Regions from separate parts of the Clostridium estertheticum genome, predicted to be linked through region 2. Evidence: riboswitches for the same ligand, from Rfam matches in the RefSeq annotation. Region 2 holds a riboswitch; each other region holds the start of a gene.

Evidence for each region. Region 2 has a riboswitch for S-adenosylmethionine ahead of A7L45_RS20800 (methionine ABC transporter ATP-binding protein). Riboswitches for the same ligand answer to the same signal wherever they lie in the genome.
Region 1: linked by a shared signal. The riboswitch ahead of metK (methionine adenosyltransferase) and the one ahead of A7L45_RS20800 (methionine ABC transporter ATP-binding protein) in region 2 are both predicted to bind S-adenosylmethionine.
Region 3: linked by a shared signal. The riboswitch ahead of A7L45_RS03475 (trans-sulfuration enzyme family protein) and the one ahead of A7L45_RS20800 (methionine ABC transporter ATP-binding protein) in region 2 are both predicted to bind S-adenosylmethionine.

Annotation. Positions count from the first base shown of each region.
Region 1 is NZ_CP015756.1:263,617-267,870, reverse strand. It holds gene recD2 (SF1B family DNA helicase RecD2) at 1-797, opposite strand, end outside; gene metK (methionine adenosyltransferase) at 1,020-2,195, opposite strand; SAM riboswitch class I at 2,282-2,384, opposite strand; tRNA gene A7L45_RS01285 (tRNA-Tyr) at 2,490-2,574, opposite strand; tRNA gene A7L45_RS01280 (tRNA-Thr) at 2,580-2,654, opposite strand; tRNA gene A7L45_RS01275 (tRNA-Val) at 2,686-2,761, opposite strand; tRNA gene A7L45_RS01270 (tRNA-Tyr) at 2,784-2,868, opposite strand; tRNA gene A7L45_RS01265 (tRNA-Thr) at 2,877-2,948, opposite strand; gene A7L45_RS01260 (hypothetical protein) at 3,145-3,744, opposite strand; gene yyaC (spore protease YyaC) at 3,906-4,254, shown strand, end outside.
Region 2 is NZ_CP015756.1:4,488,519-4,492,772, reverse strand. It holds gene A7L45_RS22665 (transglycosylase domain-containing protein) at 1-278, opposite strand, end outside; gene rd (rubredoxin) at 925-1,086, shown strand; gene A7L45_RS20805 (YnfA family protein) at 1,342-1,677, shown strand; SAM riboswitch class I at 1,777-1,897, shown strand; SAM riboswitch class I at 1,981-2,081, shown strand; gene A7L45_RS20800 (methionine ABC transporter ATP-binding protein) at 2,199-3,194, shown strand; gene A7L45_RS20795 (methionine ABC transporter permease) at 3,195-3,851, shown strand; gene A7L45_RS20790 (MetQ/NlpA family ABC transporter substrate-binding protein) at 3,931-4,254, shown strand, end outside.
Region 3 is NZ_CP015756.1:722,494-726,747, reverse strand. It holds gene A7L45_RS03480 (FAD-dependent oxidoreductase) at 1-968, opposite strand, end outside; gene A7L45_RS03475 (trans-sulfuration enzyme family protein) at 1,222-2,337, opposite strand; SAM riboswitch class I at 2,455-2,570, opposite strand; gene A7L45_RS03470 (ABC-F family ATP-binding cassette domain-containing protein) at 2,706-4,254, opposite strand, start outside.

The sequences.
Region 1 (4,254 bases), 540 kb from region 2:
TTCTCAATCTTCAATTTCCCGTTCAATACATTATCATAAATATTTTTCTCAATTTCTTCATCAGTAACCCCAAGAATGTTTTTAGATTGCTTATACAATTTAAAAAGGGGCATATAAGTGTTTCCCATAGCACAGAATTCATTAACCACATAATTAATCCCACTTTGTATTCTAAAAGGTGATTCTTTATCAATCCCTAAACTCCGCGCTATCTTATCTGCAATTTTAAATCCTACACCGGAAATAGTTTCAGTTAGTACATAAGGATTATCTTGAACTACTTTTATCGATTCTGCTCCATACTTTTTATATATTTTTACACATTGGCTAGGTGTTACTCCATATGTTTGAAGAAATATCATAATATTTTTTACTTCTCGTTGCTTTGCGTAAGATTCAAATATTAACTGAATCTTTTTTTGTCCTATACCATCAATTTCTTTTAATTTTTCTATCTCATTATCTAATATATTCATAGTATCTTCGCCAAAGCGCTGTACTATTTTTTTAGCAGTTACAGGTCCTATTCCCTGAATAACTCCTGAAGATAAATATTTTTCTATACCCATAAGTGAGCTAGGTATAATTTCCTCACATTGGACTATCTTAAATTGTTTACCAAATTGAGGATGATTGACCCACTCTCCAGTTAACTTCAGATTCTGACCTTCACTTATATATGGCACAACGCCAACCACGGTTATTTGTTTTTTATTATCATTTAAATGAGCAATCATATATCCATTGTCTTCATTATGAAATACTATATCTTCGATTGTTCCTTGTATTTCTGACATAAAATCTCCCCTATTTATAAATTTATATAATAATATTATATCATATGTGTTATACAACTTTTATCAATAGTATACCTCTATCTTAAGTTTTATCAAAATTCTAATTAATAATCCATAAATTGCATAATAAATATGGTTTTATAATTGTTTTACTTTAAAATTAATAATTATATACGCAAAAGAAGGATAACAATTATTAATTGTCATCCTTTTTTACTTATATTATAAATATTTTTTTATTTCATCAACCTTATTTAATTTTTCCCAACTTAAATCCAAATCATTTCTTCCAAAATGTCCATAAGCTGCTACTTGTTTATAAATAGGTTTTCTAAGATCTAATTCTCTTATAATAACAGCTGGTCTTAAATCAAATACTTTTTCGATTATTGCAACTATTTTATCGTCAGAAATTTTTCCTGTTCCAAAAGTTTCTGCTTCTATAGATACTGGCTTGGCTACACCTATAGCATAAGCTAACTGAATTTCTAATTTATCTGAAACCCCTGCAGCTACTAAATTTTTAGCAACCCATCTTGCAGCATATGCAGCTGATCTATCAACTTTCGTTGGATCTTTTCCTGAGAAACATCCACCGCCATGTCTACCAGATCCTCCATAAGTATCAACTATTATTTTTCTTCCTGTTAAACCAGAATCACCTTGTGGTCCTCCGATAACAAATCTACCTGTAGGATTTATATAATATTTCGTATTTTCATCTAATAATTCACTTGGAACTATTGGCTTTATTACGTTTTCTATTAAATCTTTTTCAATTTGATCATGAGTTGCTTCTACTCCATGTTGAGTTGAAATAACAATAGTATCTATTCTAACTGGTTTATTGTCTTCATACTCTACAGTAACTTGAGTTTTTCCATCTGGTCTCAAGTATTTTAATGTACCATCTTTCCTTACTTCACTTAATCTTCTTGCTAATCTATGTGCCATAGAAATTGGAAGAGGCATATACTCTGGTGTCTCATTAGTGGCAAACCCAAACATCATACCTTGATCTCCAGCGCCTATTGAATCAACTTTCGATGTACGGCCTTCCTTAGACTCTAAGTCTTCATCAACACCCATAGCTATATCTGATGATTGTTCATTAATAGATGTAATTACTGCGCATGTACTAGCATCGAAACCATATTTCGCTCTAGTGTATCCTATACCTTCAATAGTATTTCTAACAACTTTAGGAACATCTACATAACAATTAGTTGTTATCTCTCCCATAACCAATACCATTCCAGTAGTAACTGCAGTTTCACAAGCAACTCTAGCGTAAGGATCTTGTTCTAATATAGCATCAAGTACAGCATCTGAAATTTGGTCACAAATTTTATCTGGATGTCCTTCTGTAACTGATTCTGATGTGAATAATCTTTTCATATTAATTCTCCTTTCTAATGCTAAATAATAATTTTTTATAAAAATAAAACCCCTTCCAAAAATAAGAAGAGGTGTTTTATCCATCTCCCTTATCTTGCAGATTATAACTGCAGGAATTGGCACCATGGTGCATAGCACCGGTTGCCGGGTTTCATAGGGCCTTTTTCCCTCCACCTCTCTTGATAAGAGTTATCAATATTAAGTTTTCATTATACTACCACATGCAATCAGCAGTGTCAACATATCAATTCTTTTAGATTAAATAAGTAAAAAAAGACATCTATTGATGTCTTTTGGTGGAGGAGGATGGATTCGAACCATCGAAACATTACGTAACAGATTTACAGTCTGCCCCCTTTGGCCACTCGGGAACTCCTCCATATGTGGAGCTAGCAATAGGAATTGAACCTACAACCTGCTGATTACAAGTCAGCTGCTCTACCGTTGAGCCATGCTAGCATATACTTATTCGATTATAAAAAAATTGTTATGGTGGGAACAACAGGGTTCGAACCTGTGACCCTCTGCTTGTAAGGCAGATGCTCTCCCAGCTGAGCTATGCTCCCAGAATTAAATAAACACGATAAATGGTGGAGGAGGATGGATTCGAACCATCGAAACATTACGTAACAGATTTACAGTCTGCCCCCTTTGGCCACTCGGGAACTCCTCCATATGTGAAGCTGGCAATAGGAATTGAACCTACAACCTGCTGATTACAAGTCAGCTGCTCTACCGTTGAGCCATGCCAGCACATTATTAATATATCGTTTTGCCGTGTCGACAAGGATTATTATACAACTTAAAAAAATAAATTACAAATTTATTTTCCTTAAATAAACGACTTCTTCTCTACATTACTATATCATTCTCATATTTACTCAGTATTAAACGCTAATACAACTTTTTATTATTCAAGAGTTTTTTTATATAACCTACCTAAATATAGTTAATTCAGTTCTTCTGCCAAGTTCATATCTATAAACCTTCCAGCAACTTTCCGAACTTTGTCATATTCTTTTTCCGATAAATCTTTTTTCAATAATTTAAGTGCTTTAAGAACCCCTCCCTCAACATCTTTAGCATATAAATATTCCTTCACTTTCTTATACTCCTCTTTATCTAACTTCATACTTACATACAATAACTTGATTTTATCAGAAGTAGTTAAATTTTCTTCTATTTTTGATGCGGATACTTTAAAAACTGCTTTTTCATTTTTTTCTATATACTTATAATAATTTTCTAGACTATCCTTCTCCTCCTCATTTTTTTTAGTATCTAGATCTGATGAAATTACATTTGAGCTACTACCGCTCACCTTTTCTTCTTCTTTTTTATAATTACTACTCAATTTTTTATCCTGCATATTATCCCTTATAAGCACTTTAACCCCATCATTATTAGTTGTTCTTGAATTAGAATGTTTTGTATACTCAGCCACCTCAGGTTTATGCAAATTATTAACATAGTAATGATATGAAACCATGCTAATCACACTTACTAAAGTTGAGAATATAATAATGAATAACGAATTAATTCTTTTCATAAAATATCACCCCAAATAATTATTATATATAGATTATTTGCCAATTAATGATTTTTTTATTCTTTATAATAATAATGCTGGGAGTTTATTCATATAAATGATTCATAGGAAAATAAATAAGAATTGTTTTTCAAAGGCAGAAATGCAAGGAGGTATATTTCTTGAGCAAAGCTAAAACCCATTATAAAGACCCTTTAGCATACTATACAATTTCTAATTTTCTAAAAGACTATATTGACAAAAACACTCTAGTCGTTTGCATAGGTACCGATAGATGTATAGGTGATTGCCTTGGACCTTTGGTTGGTACCTTTTTAAAGAATAGTTCCTTTCCATTACCCGTTTATGGCACTATAGATAATCCAATTCATGCCTTAAACATAGATAGTAAGTTATCTGAAATAAACGCTAAACATCCAAACTGCACTATCATAGGTGTTGATGCTTGTCTCGGCGATATTGCAAATATTGGTGAAATCCAAGCTAGGAATTATCCAATCCATCCTGGTA
Region 2 (4,254 bases):
GAGTTGGTCTTAAATTCTTTTAATAATACGCCTTTATTATCGTAAACTTGAGTTGGCTTTCTGGTATTAAAAGCAGTGTCATTTATATTTTTGGCTATGGTGTTACCGGCTGCAATTGTTGATTTTATTTTAGCATTATATTTAATATAAATATATCCTGAAGCTGCTGAAACTGATAAGAAAATTACAACAAAAAATATCAATAAACATTTAACAACCTTTTTCCAAAGTTTCTTTTTGACTTTTGTTGGTTCTATGATTTTTGCATTATCATTCATTAATATTCCTCCTTTTTTTTTATCCTACAAAAAAGAAATTGTCCAGGTGGGGTCCTTGGACTATTATGATTTTTGTATACACAATGGAGGTGCCGTTTTGTGTAAGGTGTATTTGGATGAGTAGTAAGGTATAAGTAGTCGCCACGAGTAATGTTCTATTTTAAATTAAAAAATTGTATCTGAGAAACTATATATAAGAAAACACTGTAAGTTCTTATTATACTATTAAAAAAGGTATAATGTTATGTAAATATAATACAATTATTTTACATTATTGTCAATAAGATGGTAACAAACTGATTGGTACTCATTATTTGTTAATTATAATTAAATATAGCAAGGCGAAATATTATAAGAATAAGCGCTAAATTATACAATATATACCATAATATTATATATTATTATTATTTATATACTAATAATATATAATATGATAAAGTTTTTCAATAATAAACCGAATATTTATATATGCAAATGTATTTAAGGAAGCAATTAAAATCTAGTAAATTAGATAAGGAAGATTGACATTATAAATAACATATATTATGATGAAATGGAATTAGAGAAATAAGTAGATTATGAAAAGAACATGGGGAAAATAAATCGAGAAAAATCAATAAAAAATTAATTCAGAGGAGATGTTTTTATGGATAAGTATGTTTGTTTGGTATGTGGGTATGAATATGATCCAGAGGTAGGAGATCCAGACGGCGGAATAGCACCAGGTACTAAGTTTGCAGATATTCCAGAAGATTGGGTTTGTCCACTATGTGGAGTTTCAAAATCAGATTTTGAAAAAGTAGAATAAAAACAAAATACGATTAATATAATGTAATTTAAAAGCCAGGTATATTTAATAATAAACGATTAAATATATCTGGTTTTTTGTAGTTCATAAAAAGAAACTGCGGTTTGAAATGCGAAGTAATAATTTGCATTAATAAATGGCTTTATTTGAGACTAAGTGTGAGTATAAATATCAAGTGATATTGATACTTATACTCATTTATGGTATAGTAAATTGAATTAGTATATAGTAGTTGTCCATTAAGGAGATATATGTATGGGAATAATTAAGTCAGTATTTTATTTTATTATAGCCGGGATATTTGAAATAGGCGGGGGTTACTTTGTATGGATATGGTTGCGGGAGGGTAAAAGCATTTGGTACGGAATTTGTGGAGCTATAGCACTTATTGTATATGGTGTAATTCCGACGTTGCAACCTCCAAGTGCTAATTTTGGTAGAGTCTATGCCACATATGGTGGTATCTTTATTGTATTATCAATATTATGGGGATGGAAGATAGATAATATAATTCCTGATAAATTTGATTTGATAGGTGGCACTATAGCAGTAATTGGAGCTGTTATTATTATGTATGCTCCAAGAGGGTAGAATTTGATGAAGAATAAAATTTCAAAAAAAGAATTAAGGTTATTTCTTTACATATTAAACATATAGTGATACTATAGATATAATTTAATAAGTTAGTTATTCTCATCAAGAGAGATAGAGGGACCGGCCCGATGATATCTCGGCAACCATCAGGCGATAATTGCCTGAATAGGTGCTAATTCCTGCGTTAAGTCAATAGTAACTTAGCGGAAGATGAGAGAGGTGTCGTTGAATATTTATACCTCTTTCATCGTTATTGGTGAAAGAGGTTTTTTGATTTTTTATAAATTAAAATTTAATAATGTCTTATCAAGAGAGGTGGAGGGACTGGCCCAATGAAACCCGACAACCAGTATCGCAAGATACATGGTGTTAAATCCTGCAGCATGGCTGCAAGATAAGAATAAGTTTGGAAGTAGTGCCCAAGTTTATTCTTGGGCACTATTTTTTAGGAAAATATATAACAATGGTTACAATAAAATAAAAATGAATTGTAAGGCATAAAGAGGAGCAGAGATATTATGATTAAAGTTAGTGGTGTAAGCAAAAGTTTTTCAGAGGTAAAAGTGTTAAGTAATGTTTCATTTACAGTAGATAAGGGTGACATTTATGGTGTTATTGGGCATAGTGGCGCGGGAAAGTCTACTTTGCTTAGATGTTTTAATGGGCTTGAGACATATGATACAGGAACTATTAACATAATGGGCAAGGTGGTTAATGAGCTAAGCCGTAACGAGCTTCGTGAGTTTAGAAAAGATGTAGGAATTATATTTCAAAGTTTTAACCTTATTAATAGTAAAAATGTTTTTGACAATATAGCATTTCCACTTGAAGTATGGGGGAATGATAAGAGCTATATTAAGGAAAGAGTAGATGCCTTAATAGATTTAGTAGGTCTTAATGATAAAGTGAAAACAAACGTAAAGCAGTTAAGTGGAGGTCAAAAGCAAAGAGTTGGAATAGCAAGGGCATTAGCGCTGAATCCTAAAATACTACTTTGCGATGAGGCGACTTCTGCATTAGATCCTAAAACTACAAAATCTATATTACAGCTTTTAAGAGATATAAATAATAAATTTAATATAACAATCGTCGTAGTTACCCATCAGATGGAAGTGGTAAAAGAAATTTGTAATAAATTCATTCTTCTAGAAGGTGGTAAAATTAAAAGTCACGGATTTACGGATGAATTATTTATTAAACCAACAAAAGAGATGAAAATACTTATTGGTGAGGAAGAATTATTACCAAGTATTGGTTACAACATTAAAATATTTTTCACAAAGGAAATTACCCAAAGTTGCTTAATAACATCACTAGCAAGAGAACTTGAAATTGATTTTTCAATAGTATGGGGAAGGCTTGAAAAATTTCGGGATAGTGTAATGGGTAGCCTTATTATAAATACGAATGAGGAAAATAAAGAAAAAATATTAAAATATTTAGATGACAGATCTATAGAGTGGGAAATTAATTTTGAATTAGAACAAGATGAATTAAATAAGGAGGGAGTATAAATGACATTTCAAGAAATTTTAATACAAATTTTACTGCCTGCATTATTAGACACAATGTACATGGTAGTAATATCTACGATTTTCACAGTGATTTTAGGATTTATTACAGCGGTTGGGTTAATTATAACTGGGCCTAAAGGGCTAAGGCCAAACAGCTTAGTTTATAAAAGCTTAAATTTAGTAGTTAACATACTTCGTTCTTTCCCGTTTATAATACTCATGATATCTATATTCCCTTTAACAAAGTTAATCGTTGGAACTACAATAGGTACTAATGCAGCTATAGTTCCACTAACTCTTGGAGCAGCTCCTTTTGCTGCAAGAATAATAGAGTCAGCACTACTTGAGGTGGATTATGGAATTATTGAAGCAGCCAAATCCTTTGGTGCAAAAACTCACCAAATTATATTTAAAGTTATGTTAAAAGAAGCAATGCCATCTATAGTTCTTGGAATTACTTTAACTGTTATAAATATTATAGGATATTCTGCTATGGCAGGAACAGTTGGAGGTGGAGGTCTTGGAGATGTAGCACAAAAATATGGGTATTATAGATTTCAGACGGACATAATGATATATACGGTAATAATATTAATTATAATTGTGCAAGTCATACAAGCATTAGGAAATTTATTGTATAGAAAAATGATTAAATAAGATATTAGTGATATTTAACATCAAATATGATGATTAATTATAAATTACAAAAAAAGAAAGATTAAGAGGGGGATTTAAAATGAAAAAAATATTAAGCATATTATTATTAGTAGTTGTAATTTTTACATTAGGTGGTTGTGGGACAAAGAAAGAGGCAGTAACAACTGATAAAAAAATTATCAAAGTAGGTGCTTCACCAATTCCTCATAAAGAAATATTAGAAGTTGTAAAACCAATCCTTGCGAAAGAGGGGTATACTCTTCAAATAGTGGAATTTAATGATTTTGTAACACCAAACACGGCACTTGCTGAGAAGCAACTTGATGCAAATTTCTTTCAACACGTACCTTATTTAACAGAATTTAGTAAATCAAAAGGGTTAGATCTGGCTTGGACTGTAAAG
Region 3 (4,254 bases), 990 kb from region 2:
CACCACACTTTACCTGGTTGCATACTAGCAGCATGTATACAAAAATCATATGGAACTGATTCATTTGTATAACGCTCACCTAATTTATTTACCTTAAGGAATGGCTGACTACCTAACCAAAACAATTTATCTTCAAATGGTTCTCCCGCAACTTTTCCTGGCTTAACTGCTCCACGATCAAAAATCATTGCCGTCGAAATAAGATCCATTTCAGCTCCTATTTTTTTAGCAGCTTTAATTCCATCACCTGTTACACCTGGTGTTAATGGAAGTGAACTTATATTAAATGCAGCAATTGGATTTAATTCCTTTAACATTTCCATATTATTGGAATAGCCACCTGTGGCAAGTACAACTCCCTTACTTGCATTTATTTGAATATATTCTCCATCTGAATTTTTAGCAATAACACCTACTACTTTATCATCATCCCTTATCAACTGAATCATTGGAGTTCTTGTCCTTATATCGACCCCATGTGCTTTCATTCTTTCTTCAAGTATTTTTACAGGTCTTTTTTTGTTTTCCATATTATCATTATAAAAACAATGACAGGTTGACCACTCTTTTATATCCATATTCTTATTGATATCAGTTTCAAGAGTAACTTTCATACCATTATCTATCATTATGCTTCCCAACCAATCTATCATCTCTCCACTTTCATCTGCCCAAAGATTAATTAATCTTTGATCTACCCTATAACAGGCATGACGACATAATTCATTTACAATTTCATTCCTATCTATTTCTACTCCATGTTCCTTCTGTACTTTCGAACCTATTGCTCCAATAAAAGTACGTGGTGGATAACAATTATTTCCCTTTTCAAGCAAAATAACTTTAGCACCATTTTCTGCAGCTGTTAGTGCTGTAATAATACCAGCAGTACCACCTCCACATACTATAACCTCTGTTTCAATTGTCTTTGTAATCATTCCTACTTTGTTTTCCGCTTGCTTGTACATAAAATCCCTCCTAATATATAACACCATGTTTTCTAAAGCATTCAAATCGACATGATAAACAACCAACATAATGGCTTATGTTGGATATGATATAAGAAAAAGCAACCTTTATACCTTAATTAACTTTAAGGTATAAAGATTGCTAATATGGTTTATAGTTCTTTATCACAATATTAACACTATAACTATAACTCTAATTTTAGAGTATATCAATGATCCTATCTAGAAGAGACAATGAAATCGCCTAAGAGAACTAATTTAAGCTTTTGCTTAGATCATATATAATATCATTTACATTTTCTATGCCTACTGAAAGCCTTAAAAGCTTATCAGTAACACCCATTCTATTTCTTATTTCTTCAGGAATAGACGCATGTGTTTGAAGATATGGATAAGTTATAAGACTCTCTACTCCACCAAGACTTTCAGCAAAAGTTACAATTTCAACTTCTTCAAGTACTTTGCCTATAGCTTTCTTTTCCTTAACCGTAAATGAAATTATTGATCCGAATCCACTTGTCTGCTTTAATGAAATTTCATAACCTTCATGCTCTTTAAATCCCGGATAATATACTTTTTCAACAGCATCACAGTTTTTAAGCCACAAAGCAATGTGTTTTGCATTTTCTTGCTGTTTTTCAAGCCTTATTGCAAGAGTTTTTATACCTCTGAGTATGAGCCAACTATCAAAAGGTGAAAGAGTAGCTCCAATGGAAACTTGAGTAAACCTTAATTTTTCAATTAAATCTTCTCTACTAGCTACCAAAAGACCTGCCAGAGTATCGTTGTGTCCACCTAAAAATTTTGTTCCACTATGAACTACTATATCTGCACCAAAATCCATTGGTCTTTGAAAATAAGGTGTAAGAAAAGTATTGTCTACTATTGTAATTAAACCTTTTTCTTTTGCTAAAGCTGATATTTTCCCTATATCACTGACTTTCATCATTGGGTTAGAAGGAGTTTCCATGTAAATAGCTTTTGTATTATCCTTTAATTCCATTGTAATTTTTTCTAGGTCTGTTGTATCTACATATGTTGATTCAATACCATAAACTTTATATACATCTTCAAAAAGCCTATAAGTTCCACCATACAAATCATCTGATATTATTATATGTTCTCCTGGTTTTAATAGTCTTGCAACACAGTCTATTGCTGCCATACCAGTTGAGAATGCTAAACCTTCCTTTCCACCTTCAAGTTTCGCTATAGTTTTTTCAAGCTCTTCCCTAGTAGGATTTTGGAGCCTTGAATAATCATAACCAGTACTTTGGTTTAATCCCTTATGTTTAAATGTTGCACTTTGATATATTGGAATACTTATACACCCTGTTTGATCTTCCCATTCACCACTTCCGTGAACCATTATTGTCTCCAAGTTATTACAGTCTGTTTTCAAAACCGCCACCTCCTATTATTTTCCATAAAAAAACAAAAGCCACTTTTCAAAAGAAAAGCAGCACACAAATAAAATCTGCGTCTTTTCTTATCTTCCAGAAATATATTTCATTTCTGCAGGAATTAACACCGTTACATTCGAATGAGAATGCCGGTTGTTGGGTTTCATAGGGCCAGTCCCTCCACCTCTCTTGATAAGAACAAGATTGTTATCAATATTAAATTAACTTATCTAAATTTTAATCACTAAATATGATTATGTCAATACTTTTATCTGATAATCACTCCAATTATCTTCTCTATCCGTAAACTAGTACTCTTAACTACTCACTAAATTTAGAGTAACTTAATCAGCCCTTCTAACTCATCAGATAAAACTTTTGCAAGCTCAATATCAGTCCCTTTTAAAGCTAATGCTATTTTAGTTTCAACTAATTTTTTCTTTTGTTCAATTTCTAAGTAGTCTTTGTCAAAATAACTAGCATAAATCATCTTCCTAAACTTTCGCATGCTCATTTTTCTAATTGTTTTATCCTCAATGATTAAAACAAAATCCATACAATTTACTATAGTATAAAAATCATGAGAAATCATTAAAATCGCACCTTTATAGTCTTCTATGGCTTTTTCTAGTGCTATTTGTGAATAGGTGTCTAAATGACTTGTCGGTTCATCAAGAATCAACAAATTTGCATTACTAGCAGAAATTTTAGCCAGTTGAAGCATATTTTTTTCTCCACCAGATAAAGACTCTATCTTTTGATTAATGATTTCTTCTTCAAAACCATAACCAGAAATATATGACTTAATCTCTTCATAAGTTTTAAAACCAACATCAAAAAATTCTTCAAGTATAGTATTAGACTCATTTAATGTTTTGCCTTGAAGTTGAGATAAATAAGCCACTTCAACCTGCTGGTTTATCTCAATAGAATCATTATTATTTTTAAAGATTTCTTGAACTAAGGTTGTTTTACCGGTACCATTTAATCCGACAAGAGCTACTTTATCGGTAGATTTAATCTCAAAGTTAACATTTTCTAAAAGTATATCATCAAAGCGAGCACTGTAATCATTAACTTTTAAAACAATTGTTTCTTCCATTTCATTATCTGTAACAAAACTGATACTCGGCTCTTTAATATCTACAAATGGCGCTTTAATTCTACGTTTTTCTAATCTTTCTTGGATTTTAACTCTAGCATTTAGAGATTTTCCTCTAGCAGCTTCAGTATGCTCAGTTGCGAGATATCTTAGTTTTTTTATCAACATCTCATTTCTCCAAAATTCTTCCTCATCAGAAGTAGCTAATTCTTGCAGTTCAATTTTCGTTTGGAGTAAAGAGAAGTTATACTCAATATAGCTTCCATCAAACTCTTGGAGCTCCATGTTTTCAAGATGCAGAATTTTGTTAAAACAATGATTCAATAGATATCTGTTGTGCGTAATAATTAACATTGTTCCAACGTGTGAATTAATTAGATCTTTAAGAGAATTAAGGTTTCCAAAGTCTAAAAACACATCGGGTTCATCCATAATCATTAATTCTGGACTATTTAACATTTCCTTAATTACTTGAATAAGCTTAAATTCTCCACCACTAAGTTCAGATATCATTAGATCTTTATACTTGCTTAAGTTTGCAAGATTTAGGTTTTTATTAATATTGTTTTCGAAATTATCCCCATTAATTGCACCAAATGCATCTAAAGTTTGTTGGTACTTTTCTAGTAAAGGTTCAATATCTGAAGATGTTTCCATTTCGCTACAAATAGATGTTATTTCATTTTGCAGTTTAATAAACTTTTCACCAATATATTCGAAAACTGTAATTTCTTTTGTTTCGCCAAGCTGTGAGAATTGACTTACATAGCCTATTCTACAA